DNA from 2 places in the Pseudohongiella spirulinae genome. Region 1 is predicted to be linked to the other one. Evidence: predicted binding sites of a transcription regulator. Region 1 holds the regulator's gene; the other holds the start of a gene.

Evidence for each region. The regulator sigma-54, encoded in region 1, starts transcription at its own class of promoters, with help from an activator protein. The targets are predictions, from matches to a motif close to ANTGGCATNNANNTTGCTNT.
Region 2: a site for sigma-54 is predicted at 2,864-2,883, ahead of PS2015_RS07875 (TorF family putative porin). Genes of this name have one in related genera too.

The regions. Positions count from the first base shown of each region.
Region 1 is NZ_CP013189.1:2,538,176-2,549,176, forward strand. It holds gene hisG (ATP phosphoribosyltransferase) at 1-376, opposite strand, end outside; gene murA (UDP-N-acetylglucosamine 1-carboxyvinyltransferase) at 387-1,646, opposite strand; gene PS2015_RS11670 (BolA family protein) at 1,685-1,927, opposite strand; gene PS2015_RS11675 (MlaC/ttg2D family ABC transporter substrate-binding protein) at 1,956-2,561, opposite strand; gene PS2015_RS11680 (calcium/sodium antiporter) at 2,702-3,664, shown strand; gene PS2015_RS11685 (KpsF/GutQ family sugar-phosphate isomerase) at 3,680-4,654, shown strand; gene PS2015_RS11690 (KdsC family phosphatase) at 4,664-5,206, shown strand; gene lptC (LPS export ABC transporter periplasmic protein LptC) at 5,214-5,840, shown strand; gene PS2015_RS11700 (LptA/OstA family protein) at 5,803-6,375, shown strand; gene lptB (LPS export ABC transporter ATP-binding protein) at 6,375-7,100, shown strand; gene PS2015_RS11710 (RNA polymerase factor sigma-54) at 7,202-8,698, shown strand; gene ptsN (PTS IIA-like nitrogen regulatory protein PtsN) at 8,766-9,233, shown strand; gene rapZ (RNase adapter RapZ) at 9,256-10,140, shown strand; gene PS2015_RS11725 (HPr family phosphocarrier protein) at 10,133-10,399, shown strand; gene yjgA (ribosome biogenesis factor YjgA) at 10,414-10,959, shown strand; gene PS2015_RS11735 (LysR family transcriptional regulator) at 10,935-11,001, opposite strand, start outside.
Region 2 is NZ_CP013189.1:1,728,232-1,739,232, reverse strand. It holds gene PS2015_RS07885 ([protein-PII] uridylyltransferase) at 1-1,874, opposite strand, end outside; gene map (type I methionyl aminopeptidase) at 1,876-2,649, opposite strand; gene PS2015_RS07875 (TorF family putative porin) at 2,982-3,728, shown strand; gene PS2015_RS07870 (patatin-like phospholipase family protein) at 3,716-4,879, opposite strand; gene PS2015_RS07865 (5'-nucleotidase) at 4,945-5,850, shown strand; gene cysB (HTH-type transcriptional regulator CysB) at 5,847-6,842, shown strand; gene PS2015_RS07855 (phosphoadenylyl-sulfate reductase) at 6,817-7,548, opposite strand; gene thrH (bifunctional phosphoserine phosphatase/homoserine phosphotransferase ThrH) at 7,690-8,307, shown strand; gene pabB (aminodeoxychorismate synthase component I) at 8,309-9,742, opposite strand; gene PS2015_RS07840 (hypothetical protein) at 9,742-10,449, opposite strand; gene PS2015_RS07835 (cupin domain-containing protein) at 10,469-11,001, opposite strand, start outside.

The sequences.
Region 1 (11,001 bases):
TATTGACAAATTTGCTGGCCACACGCACTCGCCCCTGGGGTGCTGGCGCACCAACCGGCGCGGCAGTCATCAAACGACAGCGGGAGATACCAAGATCCAGCGGCTCATAAAAAGCCCCTTCACCATACTCCATGAGCAGATCCTTGCCCACCACACCAAGGTCGGCACTGCCAAATTCAACATAGGTTGGCACGTCGGAGCCTCGCACTATCATGATCCGCACAGCGGGCAGATTAGTGTCAAAAATCAACTTGCGGCTTTTACCCGGATCTTCCAGCAGATGAATACCCGCATCTGACAACAGAGGCATGGTTTCCTCGAGAATACGGCCCTTGGTCAGCGCAATAACCAGGGGCTGATTGTCACTCGATGTCATATTTAAGTCCTTACGCCAAGCGCCGGATTTTGGCACCCAGCGACTGCAATTTCTCTTCTATACACTCATAACCGCGATCAATATGATAGATCCTGTCAACAACCGTCTCATGGTCAGCCACCAGCCCGGCAATCACCAGGCTGGCGGAAGCTCTCAGGTCGGTGGCCATGACAGGCGCCGATTTTAGCTGACGAACACCAGTGACAGTGACTGTGTTGCCCTGCACCAACATATTAGCCCCCATGCGATTCATTTCATGTACGTGCATAAAACGATTCTCAAATACAGTTTCTGTAATGATGCCGGTGCCGGACGCAATTGCGTTCAGTGCCGTGAATTGAGCCTGCATATCGGTGGGGAATGCCGGATACGGGGCCGTACGGACTGACACCGCGGATGGACGTCGGCCATGCATGTCCAGCTCGATCCAGTCGCTGCCGGTCTTGATCTCGGCACCGGCCTCTTCCAGCTTCAACAACACAGCATCCAGGGTATCCGGGCAGGTATCCTTGATGCGAATGCGCCCTCGCGTAGCAGCTGCCGCAATGAGATAGGTGCCGGTCTCGATCCGGTCGGGCATCACCGAATAGCTACAGCCATGCAAGCGAGGTTTACCGTTAACGACAATGGTATCGCTGCCATGGCCGCTGATATCCGCACCCATGGCAATCAGGCATTTAGCCAGATCAACAATTTCCGGCTCTTTGGCGGCATTTTCGATTACCGTCCGACCATCAGCCAGAGCCGCTGCCATCAGCACGTTTTCTGTACCGGTCACAGTACAGATGTCCATCAGAATGTGAGCACCTTTAAGTCGTCCCTTAACTGAGGCTTTGATGTAACCGTCTTCAACAACTATATCCGCTCCCATTTTCTGCAGGGCCTGAATGTGCAGATTTACCGGACGGCTGCCGATGGCGCAGCCACCCGGCAGGGCCACCTGAGCCTGCCCGAAGTGCGCCAATAGCGGCCCCAGCACCAGAATCGAGGCACGCATGGTCTTGACCAGCTCATAGGGCGCATTGAAGTGACTGATGGTGCCGGCAGTGACTTCAACTGCCAACGATTCATCAACCACCGTATCTACGCCCATGCAGCCCAGCAGCTCCAGCATGGTCGTAACATCAAACAGATGCGGCAGGTTGCTGATCCGCATGGTGTCATCCGTCAGCAGTGTCGCGGCTAGAATCGGCAGGGCCGCATTCTTTGCGCCTGCACAACGGATTTCACCATCTAGGCAGATACCGCCCTGAATCAAGAGCTTGTCCATCAATTGTCCTGTCGGGAGTGAGGCCGTCTGGCCAGGGATCAGAGCTGACCAGCTTCCGCCGGCGTCAAAAGGCGCATGCTCACTGCATGCACCGCACCACTTTGAATGTGTGAGTTAAGATGCTGATAGATCAATTGCTGGCGTTTGACCGCTCCCAGATCCGTGAATATCTCACCGATGACTGTGACCTGAAATTTGCCGGCGCCACCTTCAACGGCGACCTGACATCCGGGCAGGGCTTCCTGCAGAAGCCCGCTTATCTGCTGTGCATCTATACTCATTACTTAACCTCTGAGCGCAAGTTACTGCTCACTGCCATGCTTCAATCACAGCATCAATGTCGTTGTCGTGACGCGCCATCAGCGCAGCAAACTGGGTATGGTACTGGCGACGCAGGTTTATACCACCAACAAACAGATTACGAAGCTTCCATTCACCCTCAGCGTTTTTGAACAGCGCGTACTGCAGCTCAATCCGGGCGCCTTCGGAATTGATCTGCATGCGCACGTTCGTGGGCGCATCAGGGTCTTCCGGCGCTTCACGAGGCGGCAGGTAAACCAGCTCCTGGCCACCATATTCAACCAGTGCCGAACCATAGAAACGTGTCAGAGTGCTGCGTAATTTCTCACCAAATGCCAGCAGCTGCTCGTCGCTGGCATCCCGTGAGAATCGCGCCATTACACCTACCGCCACCTCGCGAAAATCAACAAACTTGCCAACTTCCTCTTCAATACCGGCATAGTAGCGATCTTTATCGCTGTCAAAATAAGGCCGCAGCTCTTCAACCCGCTTAAGCAATTGACTGACTGACTGCTCGGCCGCTTCGACGGCACTGGGCGTCTCAGACTGTGCAGTTGCCAGAAGCGCAGCAAACAGGGCTGATATGAATAGAGTACTATTGAGTAACAACTTCATTTAGAATTCCTCCACAGTGGTTGCGCAGTGTACCTCAAATAGAGCAGCCAATAAATTACTACTTGCAAAGCCCCGAAATCATCCGTCTAATGGACGCCCGTTGTCATGATCGATTCGCCACAGCCTGTTATCACTAATTTATGCTCGTAAATGTTGTCATTATCTGCCTGGGATTTGCCGGTCTGATATGGGGTGCCGACAAGTTTGTTTTCGGCGCCTCTGCATTCGCCCGCAATGTCGGCATCCCACCATTGGTCATTGGACTGACAATCGTGGCATTCGGCACGTCAGCTCCCGAAATCTTCTCTTCAGCTGCCTCGGCATTGGCCGGCGAACCAGAACTTGCCATCGGCAATGCCGTTGGTTCGAACATCTTTAACCTGGGCATCGCACTGGGTGTCGCTCTGGTGATAAAACCCATCACACCGCCCAGATCACTGGCACGCAAAGAACTGCCGGCATTAATGCTGGTAAGCGTGCTTTGCGGGCTGCTGATGATGAACCTGTATATAGGCGTCTGGGATGCACTGGCACTGATTGCTGTCGTGTCGTTTTTTATCATTTACCTGTTCAGCCGAAAACGCTCACAACCGGCAGACGCCGAGTGTGATGATGACGATGAGATCCCGGACGATGTCAGCACCGGCAAAGCCCTGACCTGGTTGATTCTGGGGCTTGCATTGCTGATTGTCAGCGCTGAATACCTGGTAGAAGCCTCTATCAGCGTTGCCGGGCTGCTCGGGGTCTCATCCGGCATTATCGGTTTGACCCTGGTGGCTCTGGGCACCAGCCTGCCGGAACTTGCCGCTACTGTAACCTGTGCACTCCGGGGCCATCATGAATTGGCCGTGGGCAATATCATCGGCTCTAACGTCTTGAATATCCTGGTGGTACTGCCATTCCCCGGACTGCTGGCAGCAAGTTATTTTGACAGCAATCTCTTCTACCGGGACTACGTGGCCATGATGGTAATGACAATCCTGCTGTTAGCCATCAGCTACCCTGCCATTCGCGCCAGACGCCAATTGGGCCGCAGCAGTGGTATCGCATTCATAATGCTTTACCTGGCCTGGTTCGGCATAATGTATTACCAGATTCACTGATCTGAGGACCGGTCCATGACTGATTCACGGGCGCTGATCAACAGCGCGCTGCGCACTATCCGAATTGAACACGACGCTATCGGAGCGCTGCCGGAACGCATTGATGAGAACTTTGTACAGGCCTGCCAGGTGATGCTGGCCTGTCAGGGCCGTATTGTGGTCACCGGCATGGGCAAGTCCGGACATATCGCCCGCAAAATTGCTGCCACGTTATCCAGCACCGGCAGCCCGGCCATGTTTGTTCATCCTGCGGAAGCCAGTCATGGAGATCTAGGCATGATCACCGGCAAGGATGTTGTGCTGGCGCTATCCTATTCCGGCACAACGGAGGAGCTGATCAACATACTGCCACTGATAACCCGCAAAGGGGCGACATTTATCAGTATGACGGGCAACAAACAGTCGACCCTGGCACAGACGGCGGACATCAACCTCGATGCCAGTGTCACTGAAGAAGCCTGCCCTCTGGGCCAGGCCCCAACAGCCAGCACCACAGTGGCGCTGGTGCTGGGAGACGCGTTGGCCATGGCTCTACTGGAAGCCAAAGGCTTCACTCAGGAAGATTTTGCCTTCTCACACCCCGGCGGCCGCCTGGGCAGACGCTTACTTCTAAAAGTAAAAGACATCATGAAGGGCGGCGATCTGATCCCGCGTACTTCAACCAGCACCTTGCTTAAAGACGCCCTGTTCGAAATCAGCAGCAAGGGTCTCGGCATGACAACTGTTGTAAACGAACGCGGCCAGCTATGCGGCGTTTTCACCGATGGCGACCTGCGTCGCGCACTGGATGCCGGCAAAGACATTCGCACAACACAACTGGCGGATGTCATGTCGCCCAACTTCAAGTCCGTGAACCAGGACGCCATGGCAGTCGAAGCGGCTCGCTTGATGGAAGATTATCGTATTTACACACTGGTCGTACTTGATCAGCAACAGCAGCTGGCGGGCATCATCCGCATGCATGACCTGCTGCAAGCCAACGTAGTTTAAGGATCCGGCATGCAATATACAGGCGATAAGCAGACGCTCGACCAACGTGCCAAAAATATCAGGTTGCTGGTGCTGGATGTTGATGGCGTGCTCACCGACGGTCAACTGTACTTCAGCGAACAGGGCGAAAGCCTGAAGGCGTTTAACACCCTGGACGGACACGGTATCAAACTGCTGCAGGCTAATGGCATACAGGTCGCCATAATCTCCGGACGCCGCTCTGCAGCTCTGGAACGGCGTGCCACTGCACTTGGAATCACATTGCTTTGGCAGGGACGGGAAGACAAGCTGAATGCTCTGCAGGAGCTGCTGCAAAACGCGCCGTATGCACCGCATGAAATTGCCTGTGTAGGGGATGACCTGCCGGACCTGCCGATAATGCTGGCCAGCGCCCTGGCAATCACAGTACCCAATGCCCATGCCAGTCTGCGGCAATATGCGTCACTTTGTACAGAGCGCCCGGGCGGGCAGGGAGCGGTGCGCGAAGTAGCCGACTATCTGTTACAGTCACAGGGAAAATACCAGGACATTCTGGACAGCTACACGTCGTGAGCACCCTATGAATCTGAAAGACCTGGCAGGCCGCAAACTAAGCACCATCCGCCTGAGGAACTGGCTGCTGGCACTCGCTCCGGCGGTGATTATCGCCTGGGTAATCACCGGTCGACTTGGAGTTTCAACAACCGACGAACCCGACACGCCAATGGAAATCGCCGGACAAACACCTTACGAAGCCTTTGGCCGCGGCATCCGGAGCCATATTTTCGACGCCAGTGGTGAACTGACTTACGAGATCAGTGCCGAGTCTCAGCGCATGTATCCCGATCAAGTTTCTGAATTGGATATACCCATCATCAGAATGTATGAAGCCAATCAGGAGCGCTGGAATATCTCAGCATTATCAGGCAGAATTCGTGCCACTTCCGGGGGCAGCATACAGCAGCTGGAACTTGAACAGGGTGTGCAGATCCGCCATGAACTGAATGGCACGGACAGCGTTCGCCTGACAACTGACTGGATTGTTGTAGACGCCGACACTCAGCGCCTTCACACAGATGCCGTGGTCAATGTTTCTGGCAGCAGTATTACACAACAGGCGGTTGGCATGCGTGCTGACCTGTCATCAGATTCACTGGAATTTTTATCAAATGTTAATGGCCGCTTCTCTAACATCAGCCCGCCGTAAACCAGTCTTGCTGACTGCGCTGCACTGCCTGCTGAGTCTTTGCTGTCTGCTCATTCCGGCGGCCGGCCTGTCGGCCGTTGCCCCCTCTGACAGCACTGAGGACATTCTTTACAGTGCCGATGGCGGCGGCAGCATTGAAACAGTTGGCAACGTCAGAACCACTACACTACGCGGCAATGTTCGCATTCAACAGGGGCTGATTGTCATATTCGGTGATACCGCCACCCTGGAGCAGGACGTCAGCAGCGGCGACCTGATTCGCGTCACAGTGGAAGGTGAACCCGCCCGATTTGTACGCAATGCAGAAGACAGCGCGGAAACCATCAATGGCTCCAGCACAAGAATTGTGTATTACAACCAGACAGATACTCAGAGTAACAGCCAGGTCCTGCTGTCCGTGGTCGAATTCCAGGGCCAGGCCAGCTTTACCCGTGGCCGCACGGCGCTGGAGTGCTCCCAAATCAAACACATTGTTGAAACCGGCGCGACTGACTCACCCGGCCCTTGCTCCGGCGTGCTGGCGCCCATTGAATAATGGATATTCTGAACGCTTTTAATCTGGCCAAATCTTACAAAGGCCGCCAGGTCGTCCGCGACGTCTCCATGTCTGTGCGAAGCGGCGAAATCGTTGGCCTGCTGGGCCCCAACGGAGCCGGTAAAACTACCTGTTTCTACATGATTGTCGGTCTGGTTAATGCCGATAGGGGCCGCATTCTTATCAATGATGAAAACCTGACCGGTCTGCCAATTTTTGCGCGCGCGCGACTGGGACTTGGCTATCTGCCTCAGGATTCTTCGATCTTCCGCAACCTGTCGGTCGAAGACAATATCATGGCCATTCTGGAAACCCGCAACGACCTCGATAAAGCTGGCCGACAAGAGAAGCTCGACAGTCTGATTCAGGAGTTTCACATCAATCATATCCGCAAGAACAAGGGTATGAGCCTGTCAGGCGGTGAGCGTCGTCGCACAGAAATCGCCAGGGCTCTGGCAAATGACCCGCGCTTTATCTTGTTGGACGAACCTTTTGCTGGCGTAGATCCGATCTCTGTCAGCGATATCAAATCGATTATCGAACACCTGAAGCAGCGCGGCATTGGAGTACTGTTGACCGATCACAACGTCCGGGAAACTCTGGACATCTGCGACAAAGCCTACATCGTCAGCGAAGGCGGTATCATCGCTGAAGGCAGCTCAGAGCAGATCCTGGCCAATGAGAAGGTCCGGGAAGTCTATCTTGGCAAGAACTTTCACATTTAGATGGACCGCCGTGATCTTGCAAAAACATCACCAACTCGGCATGATGCTTGCTTTCAAATCCTCTGTGCCGGGCACCAGGTTTAAATGAAGTACTTGTCGCCATGAAAATTTCGCTACAGCTAAAACTTGGTCAGCAACTGACCATGACACCGCAGCTGCAGCAGGCTATCCGGCTACTGCAGTTATCAACACTGGACCTTCAGAACGAGATCCACGAAGCACTGGAATCCAATCCCATGCTGGAACTCGACGAGTCACAGGAAGCGCCAGAAAGTACCAACGACTCCTACGAAGAACGCGAACTGGCATTTGATAAGGCAACAGCCAAAGCCACAGAAGACACCTCTGAAGACAGCAGCGACTCCAAATGGGAAGACAGCATTCCGGAGCAGTTGTCCGTCGACACGCACTGGGACGACATCTACCAGAGCACCTACACAACCGGCGGCCCGGCATCTGACAGTGACGACAACGACTTTGAGTCTCGCGATTCCGCCTCAGAAACACTTCAGGATCACCTGAGCTGGCAGCTCAATCTGACCAATATGTCCGATATAGACCGGCTGATCGGCATGGCCATTATCGATGCCATTGACGCTAATGGTCAGCTGTCAGTCAGTGTGCAGTCTATTCTGGAAGGATTGCAGGGCGAACTGGAGGTCGACGAGGACGAAGTCATCGCGGTACTGCACCGCATCCAGCAATTCGATCCGGTGGGTGTTGCTTACCGCGATCTATCCGAGTGTCTGAGCATCCAGTTGCAACAGATTCCGGTTGCGGCCCGAACAGAGGCAATTGAACATGCCCTGGTGCTGGTCAAAGACCATCTGGACCTGCTTGGCAGCCGCGACTACGCACAGATCATGCGTCTGGCCCGACTGAAGGAACATGAACTGCGTGATGCAATTGCCATCATCGAAAAACTTAATCCGCGACCCGGCGCCGACATTGCGCCGGCCAATACCAATTATGTTATACCCGATGTCATTGTCACCAAAGACAAACGCAGTGGCCGCTGGCAGGTCGAACTAAACCCTGAAACAGCGCCCAGGTTGCGCATCAATGCCGACTACGCAGCACTGGTAAAACGCTCTGAAAACAGTGCAGACAACAATTACCTGAGAGACAATCTGCAGGAAGCCCGCTGGTTTCTGAAAAGCCTGCAGAGTCGCAATGAAACCCTGCTGAAAGTCGCCAGTCGAATTGTTGAGCATCAACAGGGTTTTCTGGAACATGGCGAAGAAGCCATGAAACCCCTGGTTCTGCACGATATCGCCGAAGCGGTTGAAATGCATGAGTCGACCATTTCCCGGGTCACCACACAAAAATATATGCACACGCCGCGCGGCATCTTCGAGCTTAAGTACTTTTTCTCCAGCCATGTCAGTACAGCTGCCGGGGGCGAATGTTCATCTACCGCCATACGTGCCCTGATCAAAAAGTTGGTTGCTTCAGAGAATACCCGCAAGCCGCTGAGTGACAGTAAAATTGCCAAACTGCTGGAAGAGCAGGGTATTAACGTAGCACGGCGGACAATTGCCAAGTATCGTGAATCACTGGCGATACCGCCCTCCAACGAGCGAAAACGCCTGGACTGAGACCAGTCCGATTGCCAGCAAAGAAGCAAGGCTCTAGAATGTCGTCTCCGGATAACAGGACCTATTCATGCAACTGACCAGTATTCTTACCCCGGAACGGGTTTTTTGTAATCTGCCCGGGGTCAGCAAAAAACGCTTTCTGACAACCATCAGCGAAAAGATCGCCAAGTCAGCACCGCAACTGTCCGCCGACTCCATTTACACAGCGCTGCTGGCACGGGAGCAACTTGGCAGCACGGGAATCGGCAACGGTATTGCTATCCCGCATTGCCGGGTCGCCGAGTGCGATGCGATCACCGGCACACTGGTCAAGCTGGAAGAAGGCATTGATTTTGACGCCGTCGACTCGCAACAGGTGGACCTGTTGTTCATTCTGATTGTACCGGCTGAAGAAACAGCAGAGCATCTCCGTGTGTTAAGCGCGCTGGCGCACCTGTTCCACCAGGAGGCTTTCTGCCAGGCTTTACGAGCCGCTGCAACAGACCAGGAACTTTACGACACCGCCATTCGATTCGATCAGCAAAGCAGCCAATAACCCTCGTCAGGCAGGTACGCGCGTGAAACTCTTGATAATCAGCGGTCGCTCCGGTTCAGGTAAAAGTACGGCGCTTAACATGCTGGAAGACAGTGGTTATTACTGTATCGATAATTTGCCGGCCAGCCTGTTGCCTGCCTTCATTCAGCGCATCAGCCATGAGCAGCAGGAATTGCCCCGCGTTGCCGTGAGTATTGATGCCCGCAACATTCCTGATGATCTTAAAAAAGTCCCTGATATCCTGCGAAACCTGCAGGAATCAAGCCTGAACCCGGAAGTGATTTTCCTGGATGCCAGCAGCCCGGTACTGATTCGCCGTTTCAGCGAAAGCCGTCGGCGCCACCCGCTTACTACCGACAGCATTGGACTGCGCGAGGCCATCAACAAAGAAAGGGAATTGCTGGAGCCCATAGCCACTCTGGCCGGATTGTCTATTGACACCAGTTCAATGTCAGTCCATCAATTGCGCGAACTGGTGCGCTCCCGAATACTGGAGAGAAAGAACGCCAGTCTGTCAGTGATGTTTGAGTCATTTGGATTCAAAAACGGCGTTCCGGTTGATGCCGATCTGGTGTTTGATGCACGCTGCCTGCCCAATCCGTACTGGGATGCCAGCCTGCGCCATCTCACGGGCAAGGATGCGGCCGTAGTGAGCTTTCTGAGCAGCCATCCCGATGTTGAGGCCATGCTGACGGATATCACCCAATATTTGCAACGCTGGCTGCCCAGCTACGAAGCCAGCAATCGCAGCTACATGACTGTCGCCATTGGTTGCACCGGCGGACAGCATCGCTCTGTCTATCTGTGCGAGCGCCTGTATGGTGAGTTCTCTGACAAAATAAGCAACCTGCAGCTTCTACATCGCGAATTAAGCCGGCCTGCGACCGGGAAAGTGCAACATGATTGAGTCAACCATTACTATTTGCAACAAGGCCGGCCTTCACGCGCGCGCCGCCTCCAAACTGGTCGGCATTGTTAATCAGTTCAACAGCAAAGTCTCCATTGGCACAGAAAAGCTGGTTGATGCGCACAGCATTCTTTCACTGATGATGCTGGCCGCCGGCAAAGGTACCGTTTTAAAAATCATCGTTGACGGCGATGACGAAGAGCAGGCACTGCTGGCTATCACAAAACTCGTTAATGACCGCTTCGATGAAGGCGAATAGGGCTCCGGCACAGAATGACTTCTCCCAACGATAAAAGCGCGGTCCTGCACGCGGACGATACCGCTGAAAGCAAGACCCGTCGCAAACAACGCATGACTGCCGTGCAAAAACTGGGTGAAGAGCTGCTGACCCTGAATGCGCGCCAGTTACAACAAATAGAGCTTCCTGAGTCGCTGCTGCAGGCATTAAAGGAATACCAGCGACTACCAAACAAAAATGAGGCGAAGCGCCGCCAGTTGCAGTTTATCGGCAAGGTCATGCGAGCGGCTGATCATGAAGCAATCGCCGAAGCGTTGCAAAAACTGCGAACGCCCAGTGCTCGCGAGGTGAGACGTAGTCAGGACATTGAACGTTGGGGGCAACGCCTGCTGAGCGCAGACAATGATGCCCTGGAGGCGTTTCTGGACAAGTGGCCGATGGCGCAGCGGCAGACGCTGCGACAACTGCAGCGCAACTACAGCACACTGTCAGATACGGCGAGCGAGCACATTGGTTCCGATGATCAACTCATGCGTGCACGACGCAAGCTGCTTGACTATGTTAAATCAGTCATCAACTGATGAGTCCTGAACAGACCTATCAGTGAGTCACGCAGCCATCTG
Region 2 (11,001 bases), 810 kb from region 1:
TCAAGCCCTCTGCGCAGGGCTTTTTTGGTGCTCAGGTACAGTTGCCGCAACAATGAAGCACGCCACGCATTCCACAAGGTGGGATTAGTGGCATTGATATCGGCTACTGTGAGCGCGTACAGATAATCAAGGTGCAATTTATCACCCACCTGAACGGCAAAATCGTGGATGACTTCGGGGTCGGAGATATCTTTACGTTGCGCTGTCATGGACATCAGCAGATGTTTGCCAATCAACCAGCACACTAACTTGGTGTCCCAGGCGCTCAGATGATGGCGCCGGCAGAATTCGGTTGCATCGTTCATGCCCAGAGTCGAATGGTCACCGCCGCGGCCCTTTGCGATGTCGTGATAAAGGCCGGCAATATACAGCAACTCGATTTTAGGTAATTTGTGGGCTATGTGGGCAGCGATCGGATAGTTTTCTTCGGCTTTGGGCAGCCTGAACCGACGCATATTCTCCACCACCTGAAGGGTATGTGCATCAACCGTGTAAATATGAAACAGGTCATGCTGCATCTGGCCGGTAATCGCACCGAACTCGGGCAGATAACGCCCCAGCACGCCGTAACGAGCCATACGACGCAGCTGTGCGGTCAGGTCATGCGGTGAACGCAGCAGCTCCATAAAAAGGCTGGTGTTTCGTAAGTCGTTGCGGAATTTGTCGTCAATCAGCGTTCGGTATTCACGGATAAGCCTGATAGTGGACGCACGGATGCCTTGAATTTCCGGGTTTTGTGCCATCAGCACAAAAATCTCCATCAAGGCGAAAGGAAATTTTTTGAAAACTTTGTCATCACGGACTTCGATGTAACTGTTGCGAATCTGAAATCGCTTGTTGATGCTGGTGATCTCGGCTTTTTCACCGGCTCTCAGAATTACTTCGTCGAAATGTTGCAGCAACACGTCATTCAGCACTCGCAGCATCGCGACTGCGCGATAGTATTCCTGCATCAGTTTTTCAATGGCCAGACTTTTATCATCATCCTGATAGCCAAACATCGCTGCCAGATCGCGCTGTTTGTCAAATAACAGGCGGTCCTCCTTACGTCCTGCCAGCAAATGAAGGCCGTATCGCAACTTCCATAACAGCGCCTCACCGCGACGCAGTTGTTCATACTCATAAGCTTGCAGAAAACCAAGTTCTACCAGTTCTTGCAGGGTGTCAGCATCGTAGTGCCGTTTGGCTATCCAGCCGATGGTCTGAATATCGCGCAATCCACCCGGCGATGTTTTGACATTCGGTTCCAGTGCGTAATCAATATCGTAATATTTCTGATGGCGGGCAATCTGCTCGTCGCGTTTGGCTTTAAAAAACTCTCTGGCAGGCCAGACATCATTGGCCTGCGTCATATCTATCATCTGTTGTCGCAGGGTCTCAGGGCCGGTAATAGTGCGCGACTCCATCAGGCTGGTCGCGACCGTGATGTCTTTCAGGGCTTCGTCGCGGCATTGTGATACAGTTCTGACGCTTTGCCCGATCTCAAGGTTGAGGTCCCAGAGTAAGGTAAAGAAAGCGCTGAGCGCCTCACGATTAGAATTGGCATAATCCTCTTTCATCAGCAGTAGCAGATCGATATCTGAATGAGGGTGTAATTCACCGCGCCCATATCCGCCGACCGCCAGCAGACTGATCTGATCGGCATGTTGCCAGGCAAACTGTTGCCAGGCGCGTTTTAACAGTTCATCCATAAACTGCGCCCGACCGGTGATCAGAGAAGTGATATCAACATTATCCCGATAACGTCTATCCAGCTCCTGACAGGCAGTCTGTAGTGCTTCGCGGAGAACTTCCGCAGCCGACTCGCCACCCGTCAAGCGTTGATCAACGCGGTTGAAGTCGACTAATTGATCGGCGTACAAAGCTGTTGTCATATCAGAATGACTCTTCGCTGCGACGTGTCAGGACTTCGCAGCCATCAGCCGTGACCGCCAGGGTATGTTCCCATTGTGCTGACAGACGACGATCTTTGGTGGTCACTGTCCAGCCGTCAGCCTTGGAAAGTTTGGTGTGCCGGGATCCGAGATTGATCATGGGCTCGATTGTGAAGGTCATACCCTCCAGCAATTCAATGCCGGTGCCTGCTTTGCCGTAGTGGAGTACCTGTGGGTCCTCATGAAAAATCTGACCGATTCCGTGCCCGCAGTATTCTCGTACCACACTATAATTATTGGCTTCGGCGTAGGTCTGAATGACGTGTCCTATGTCGCCGAGACGCGTGCCGGGACGCACCAGCTCGATCGCTTTATAAAGACACTCCTGCGTAATTCGCACCAGGCGCTTGGCATGTGGTGCAACATCACCGACCAGAAACATTTTGCTGGTATCGCCATGAAAGCCATCTTTAATAACGGTGATATCAATGTTTAGTATATCGCCGTTTTTGAGCATTTTACTGTCACTGGGTATGCCATGGCATACCACGTGATTGACAGACGTGCAGATGGATTTCGGGAAACCGTTGTAGTTGAGCGGGGCGGGGATGGCCTGCTGTTGATTAACGATATAGTCATGGCATATGCGATCCAGCTCTCCGGTTGAAACGCCTGGTTTGACATGCTCACCAATCATTTCCAGAACTTCAGCCGCCAGCCGACCGGCGATACGCATCTTCTGGATGTCCTCGGGCGTTTTGATGGAAATACTCATATAGCCACTCTCTGCAATTTTTTCAGGCGCTATTGTATGTTTTTCATCGCGTCAGGGCTAGCCGCATGACCGCGTACCAATTCGGTGCGCGCCCGCTCCAGCTCGGCGCAAACTGCTTATTTGTGCACTGTGCTGGTGCGGTCCGGAATTCTGATTTTTTCCTGAAAAACCTCCTATTTTTATCTAATTATTTGTAATTGTTTATAAAAATAAAAGTGGCATAGCTATTGCTCTCTCACTGTCAGATTCGGCACAACATCCAGAAAAGGAACCCGGATCGTGCAAGAGACTACTTACTATCAAGTCAAAACAGTGAACCAGGAGTGAACACTATGCAGGCTTTAAAAAACGCATCAAACAAAAAACTGGCGGCCCTCGGCACAAGCGCTATTCTGCTGGCCGGCAGCATGACCCTGTCAACCTCTGCAGCCGCTCAGGTAGAAATCAGCGGTAATATCGGCGTTGCTTCAGGCTACGTCTTCCGAGGCATTACCAATGCATCAGAAAACGACGGCGCAGCCGTGCAGGGTGGTCTGGACCTGGAGTCTGACAGTGGTTTCTATGCGGGCTGGTGGGCCTCTAACCTGGGTTACGGCACACCGAACCTGGGAACGACGGTCGAAAATGACCTGTATGGTGGTTTTTCTGGAGAAGCAAACGGTTTCTCTTATGACATCGGCGCGCTGTACTACTGGTATATGGATGACTCTGATGCCAGCGGTATCGAACCCTATCTGGGCCTGAGCTTTGGCGGTATTGATTTTGGCATGCATTACATGGCTGAAGACGTAACCTGGTCTAACCAGGGAGATATGTTCTTCACACTGGGCACTGGTTTCGATCTGGGCAATGGTTTTGGTCTGGGTGTCACAGCCAGCTATGCGACTTACGAGGACAGTGGCAAGTTCATCGCCGCGACAGGTAAAAGCTCTGCTTTCCGCAGCCTGGATCTGACATTGACCAAAGGCATCGCTGATCTGCCTGCGGAAATGTTTGCGACCTACATAGTGGGTGGTAAAGATCGGGATGGCGTGAGCCAGGAAGACAAAATCATTATCGGATTTGGCTACTCGTTCTGATGACTGAAAAAAGCCTGGATCTGCTCGCGTTTTGCAAGCGCATCAGCGACGCCCATTTCCATGAGCTTTTCGCAATACTCTTTCTCGAACATCAACAGACTGGCGATTGAGCTGGAGTTGGTGTCCCGGATGAACATCCGTATCGCCTTGGGCAGACTGTTGTAGTGGTCCTCGGCGATACGGTTCAGGTCCTGACTGGGTGTAATCTCCAATAGTTCTACCGGACGAATGTCCAGATCCTTTTTACTTTTGCAGTACGGTAGCAGACCGTTGTATCGTTGCAGCACCGCAATATCACTTTCCAGCGTATCCACAAATGCACTATTTAATACATGTCCGATTATCTGTGACAGCGACGGCTGAGCGATCTGCTCACCTTTTGCAGGGCGCCGTGTGCGAGCGCCGCTGACGCCAATGGCAAGAATTTTATCGGCTCCCATATGAATGGCCGGACTCAAAGGTGCCAGTTGTCTGATGGCGCCGTCACCAAAAAACTCCCGATTGATTTTCACCGCCGGAAACAAGGTGGGGATGGCGGAAGATGCCATCAGGTGCATATACCGCAGATCGGTACGGATACCAATACGATGTGGGCGCTGCCAATTGTCGATATCATTTACTGACTGGAAAAAAGACACGGACTCACCGCTGCTATAACCTGATGCGGTGATTACCAGACTATCCAGAAAGCCGGCGTTCATGTTCTCGTTGACTCGTTCCATTTTCAATACACCCGCCAGCAGATCAGCCAGTGGTCTGTTGTCCAGAAGCGACGTCGGTACCTGACGGCCACGGTTATTGATAAAGGAAAACACCCAGTTTGAGGCACTGCTCAGCAGGCCGTTGGAGTCCAGTCGATAGATTTTATCGCTGCGGATATGGCGCCATACATACTCCAGCATCCTGATGCCGGTACGAAATTTGTGTGCATGGGTTGCCAGTCCGGTCGCATTCAGTGCGCCGGCAGAGGTGCCGGAGATGATATTAAAAGGATTGGTCGATTCTTTGTCGATGACCGTCGCTATGCCCCGCAATGCACCGACCTGATAAGCGGCCCGGGCACCGCCACCTGACAGAACCAGAGCGGTCTGTGGAGAATTGTGCGATAAATTTTGTCTGATTTTTGGTTTATTGCCGGCTCTGCTTGTCATATTATTCCCTTAATCTGTGACCAGGATTCTAACGCCTGATTACTTCTTTGCCTATTGGAGCTGGAATGCCCGACAATACAGTTGATAAGCTGGTACTGGCAATTTCTTCGCGCGCCCTGTTTGACTTGAGCGAAAGCCATCGTATATTCGAGGAAGACGGGCTTGAGGCTTATCAGCAATACCAGATTGAGCATGAAAACGAACCCCTGCAGGCCGGCGGTGCCTTTAACCTGGTGAAAAAGCTGCTGCATCTGAATTCACTGATGCAAACCCAGCGAGTAGAAGTCATACTGCTGTCCCGCAACAGTGCAGATACTGGCCTGCGTATTTTCAATTCCATTGAACATTATGGTTTGTCAATTACACGTGCCGCGTTTTCAGGCGGCGTGAGTCCTTATCGTTACATTTCTGCATTTAACAGCCACCTGTTCCTGTCCATGGATGGGGCTGATGTGCGTCATGCCCTTGAACAGGGCGTGGCTGCTGCTACAATTCTGCCGTCAGCACCTCAGGCAGCCAGCGATACACAGGTCAAATTTGCCTTTGATGGTGATGCTGTCCTGTTTTCAGACGAAGCGGAGCGAATCTACAAATCACAGGGGCTGGAAGCCTTCGCCCGCAGCGAGAAACAGTCCGCTAACGAGCCTCTGTCCGGCGGGCCGTTCAAGCCGTTTTTGGCAGCTCTGCAGCAACTGCAGATGGAGTTTCCGGCAGGCGAGGCTCCCATCAGAACCTGTCTGGTCACTGCACGCTCTGCACCGGCCCACGAGCGTGTGGTGAAAACCCTGCGTAACTGGAATATTCGAATTGATGAATCACTGTTCCTGGGCGGCATGGAAAAAGGCGTGTTTCTGAAGGCATTTGACGCCGATGTCTTTTTTGATGACCAGGAAGCCCATTGCCATTCAGCACGCCAGCATGTCGCCACCGGCCATGTGCCGCATGGCGTGGCCAACGAGAAACCAGCATGAAACTGCAACAATTACGTTATATCAATGAGGTCGCCTCCTGTGGCTTGAATGTGTCAGCCGCTGCTGACCGGATGCATACCTCGCAGTCCGGTGTCAGCAAACAGATTCTGGCGCTGGAGGACGAGCTGGGCATACAGATATTCGTGCGCAATGGCAAACATATTTCTGGTATGACGCCGGCTGGTAAAGCCATCGTCGATCAGGCCCGTGAACTGCTGCAACAGGTTGATAACATCAAGCGTACCGCCGCAGAGTTTAGCGACGCCGCGGCTGGCAGCCTGGCTCTGGCCACGACACACACCCAGAGTCGATATGTGCTGCCGCCGGTCATTTCGCAGTTCATCACTCGCTATCCCGATGTTTCCCTGCAGCTGCATCAGGGCACACCTATACAGATCGCCGAGTTGGCTGCCAAAGGTGTGGCCGATTTTGCAATTGCTACCGAAGCAATGGAGAAGTTCAGCGATTTGATGATGATGCCCTGTTATCGCTGGAATCGCGTCGTGCTGGTTCCACGCGGACATCCACTGGCGGATGTCAGGAAATTAACGCTGGCCGATCTGGCGCGATTTCCATTGGTGACTTATGTGCTGGGTTTTACGGGGCGATCCCGGCTGGATGATGCTTTTGCAGCTCAGGGTCTGCAACCCAAAGTTGTGTTTACGGCCGCGGATGCCGACGTGATCAAGACCTATGTGCGCCTGGGTATGGGCATTGGTATTGTCGCCAGCATGGCCTACGATTCAGAAAAAGACGCTGATCTGGTGGCGTTGGATGCCAGCCATCTCTTTGACTACAGTGTCACTCGCATTGGCTTCCGGCGAGGCACGGTATTGCGTGCTTATATGTTTGATTTTGTTGCCATGTTCGCGAAGCACTTGCAGCGACCCATTGTTGAACAGGTGCTGCAGTGTCAGTCGCAGCAGGAAGTTGATGCCCTGTTTGCCGACACCGACATTCCGGTGCTTACTTCGGCTCCGTCACCAGATTGATCCTGTGCAGGCCACATTCTTTGGCAGTGGCTTCCTCCCACCACCAGCGGCCTTCACGCTCATGCTGGTTGGGTCCGACAGGGCGAGTGCAGGGTTCACAGCCGATACTTATGAATCCTTGGTCGTGCAACGGGTTGTAAGGAATATCAAACATTCGGATGTAGTTCCAGACGTCGGCTGATGTCCAGTTGGCCAGTGGATTGAATTTCAGCAGCGTGGCTCCGGGCGCAGCAAACGTGGTATCAACCTGGGCGAGCGCGACATCAGTCCGGGTAGGGCTCTGGTCGCGGCGTTGACCGGTAATCCAGGCTTGCGCCGTTGACAATTGACGACGCAGTGGTTCGGTTTTTCGGATCGAACAGCACTCTTCATGTCCGTCCTGATAGAAACTGAATAGACCCTTGCGCCGGGTCAGGTCTTCTATTGCTCTGGTATCGGGATAAACAAACTCGATATCGATCTGGTAAAACTCACGTACCTTTTCGATAAATTGGTAAGTTTGCGGATGCAGTCGACCGGTATCCAGTGTAAAGACGCGAATGTCTTTTTTGATTTTCCAGGCCATTGCCAGCAGTGCAACATCTTCTGCGCCAGAGAATGAGAGCACGATATCGGGGATCTCAGTCAATATTTCCTGCAGCATGTCGCGTGGCTCCAATGCCTGGAAGCGCAGATTCAATTCGCCGATGTTGTCCTTTGTGATCATGGTAATCCTGCTGGCAGTGCGGTGTGTATTCGTCGTCAGGCGCACATGATACAACAGCGCGGCTGGCATGACAGGTGGCAACCGGCTAAAATCGGCGGCTGTTATCATTCAGACTAAAATTTTATTCTAAAGGGGTGTAGTGTGGAACTGGCGTGTCTTGATCTAGAAGGTGTTTTGATTCCGGAAATCTGGATTGATTTTGCGGAACGTACAGGCATCGATGAGCTGCGTGCCACCACGCGCGATATTCCTGACTATGATGTGTTGATGCAGCAGCGTCTGCGCATTCTTCGTGAGCATAAGCTGGGATTGCCGGATATTCAGGAAGTGATTGCTGGCATGTCACCCATGCCTGGTGCGCGGGAGTTTGTAGATTGGTTGCGCGAGCGTTTTCAGGTCATTATTCTGTCGGACACTTATTATGAATTTGCGCAGCCCTTGATGCGGCAGCTCGGATTTCCGACGCTTTTCTGTCATCGGCTGGAAGCCGACGAGCAGGGCATGATCGTCAATTACCACTTGCGTCAGAAAGATCCCAAGCGGCAGTCTGTGAAAGCCTTCCATGCCCTGAATTACCGCGTTATTGCGGCAGGTGATTCCTATAATGACACCACTATGCTCTCTGAAGCAGAGGCCGGCATTCTGTTCCGTGCGCCAGAGAATGTCATTCGCGAGTTTCCGCAGTTTCCGGCGGTGCATGAGTACAAAGATCTACAGGCAGAATTTCTTAAAGCCAGTAATCGCGAACTGACTCCCTGATTTATTTGAGCTGTTCCAGTGTCTGCATCAGTGCCATGACTTTGTCATGGCACTCCTGATATTCCCGCTCGAACTGTGAATCTGCAACAATGCCGCCACCGCCCCAGCAGAATATGCGTTGCTCATCGCAGAGCAGGGTGCGTATACAGATGCTGCTGTCCATATTACCGTTGAAATCCAGGTAAAACACTGAACCGCAATAGATGCTGCGCGGCACCGCTTCCAGCTCGCTGATGATCTGCATGGCACGGATTTTCGGTGCCCCGGTGATAGAACCGCCGGGGAAACAGTGCTTGAGTAGGTTCAGTGGACTGATGTCGGCGGGCAATTGTCCGGTCACTGTGCTGATCAAGTGATGGACATGAGAAAAACTGTGCAGCGTGAACAGCTCCGGTGTCTTGACACTGCCAGTCAGACAGACCTTGCCCAGGTCATTACGCATCAAGTCAACAATCATCAGATTTTCAGCCTGATCCTTGACACTGTTGGTCAGTCCTTCAATGACCTTGGCATCAGCCTGTTTGTCCGTCAGTCGGCGCCGTGTACCTTTGATGGGCTGGGTGGTGACAGTCTGACCGCGTACCGAAAGGAAGCGCTCCGGGGAAAGGCTGAGTATCGCGTTTTTGCCATGGCGGATGAAAGCGCTGAACGGGCTGCGACTCTGGTCGCGCAGTGCCAGGTACGCTGTGAGTGGATCGCCCTGAAAATCAGCCTGGAAGCAGATGGCAAGATTGGCCTGATAGCAATCCCCGGCCAGAATGTACTGTTTGAGACGATCAAAAGTCTGCTCGTAGTCACGCCTGGATGTGAGTGGGGAAAATTCGCCTGTGAGTGCAAAGTCGGCAGATGACGGTGGCTGGGATTGCGTCAACATCATACGCGCAAGCACAGTGTCGCGGATTCTGGGCGGACAGTCGGGAAGAATGAACAGGGTGCACTGCTGTAGATGATGATCGTTGATCAAAGCCCAGTGATAAAGCCCTATGCCGGCTTCAGGCTGGGACTGCAATCGGGCGGCGTTGTCAGACAGATAGTTGTCCCGATAACCACTGCGCCTGTCCTGGCCGGCAGGATAAGCCAGCCAGCCCAGCAGGCCGCCTGTGAATGGCAAATGCGCCAGCGCTTCTTGCACCGCATTTGACGGTTGATGCGCTAGCAGCAGGAGCTCGGCAGCTTCGTGGATATCTACCTGGGCCAGGGGTTGCCAGCGGCCGTGAGCCATTTTGCGCTGATAGACGACAGGGCGATCAGTGCCCGGGCGGCGATGCTGCTCCAGCTGGATACTTGGCAAGGCGCTCAGAATGTCGTATCGGGCTTCACGGCGCCGGGTTTTGCCGCTATCCAGACAAATTGCGCCGGGCAGGGTGCCTGTCAATTTCAATAAAGTGTCGCTGTCGGCCTGGTATGGCAGCGACTGCAGGTAAAGCTGTGACATCAGGGCAGGACGTCCACCCGAATAGCGATAACCGGTGCCGGTGCTGTCTGTGAGTCTGTCTCGACCTCCAGATCGGGATCGGTCAGCGTCGCCGTTTCATTCAGGGTCATCCAGACACCCAGATCCAGTGTCAAAGGGTGACGTCCGGTAAACCCATCCACATTCAGCAACTCCAGTTGCAACTGCGCCTGATTGTCGCGTATATCCGCCTGCAACCAGATAGCTGTTTCAGAGATGATTTCAGCGCCCGCTTGTGTGTCTGTTGATGCCTGTAGCTGATCAGGCAGGGGTGCTTGCTGCTCCTGCTCAGGCTCTTGCGTCACAGGCTGTGTACTTTGCACCAGCCGTAATTGTTCACCTTCCAGTGCCTGCACGCTCTGGCTGGAGTCTGTCAGGCGGTTGTTAAAGTCAAAATCCACGCTCACCACAAGCCGCCGTGGAGGCACATCAATCTGGTTGATAAGAGACCTCAGTTCCTGCAGGTTGGCAGCGGTTGTGGCGATGACCAGCTTGTTGTCAATTTGACCAATGTGGCCGCGCGGATCCAGTTGCGGCCGGATCTGACTGCGAACCAGCAAAGGATCCCGGTGCTGCAGACTCAGGATTTCAATAACAGCGCGGTTGCCCTCGGTCTGGGCGTGCAGGCTGTGCCCGAAGCACAACATGACGGTCAGCAAAAAAACAGATAGAGATCGGCAAAGTGTCATAGACGGTATCCGTTGAATATCATTCAATGATCAGGCTGCCCTGATTCAGCAGCTTCAGCAATAACTGTGCAACTTCGGGGTCATTAAGCACGGCCCTGATTATCTTGTCGGGCAGTGGTGCCATTGGATTACTGTCCGACAGTGCCTGTAGCAGGCACAGGGCTCGCGATGGCAGAGCGATGCAATCACCGTTGGCATAAAGCTCCGCCTGTTGGTCTTCAATTGTATAGGCAAACCGGGCACCCGGCGCTGGGTATAATTGCTGTCCGCCTAGCAGCTGACGTTGCAGTGTTTGATGGCAGGCAATCACCTCGTCTGTCCCGATTTGTGCTACATAACGTGGTTCGGTCATGGTTTTGCCAAACCAGCGGCGTATCAATTGTCGGTTGCCAAGGCGCTTGTTGATGCCTTGTTGCAGGGCATCAATAACATCGCCCGGGATTTCGCCACGATGCAATGGCAGCCGCGGGCAGGCGTCAGTGTAGCGCTCGCCTTCATTCAGCTCATCCAGCACCTCATCAACGACGCCGCCGAGTATTTCGGCCCAGGAAG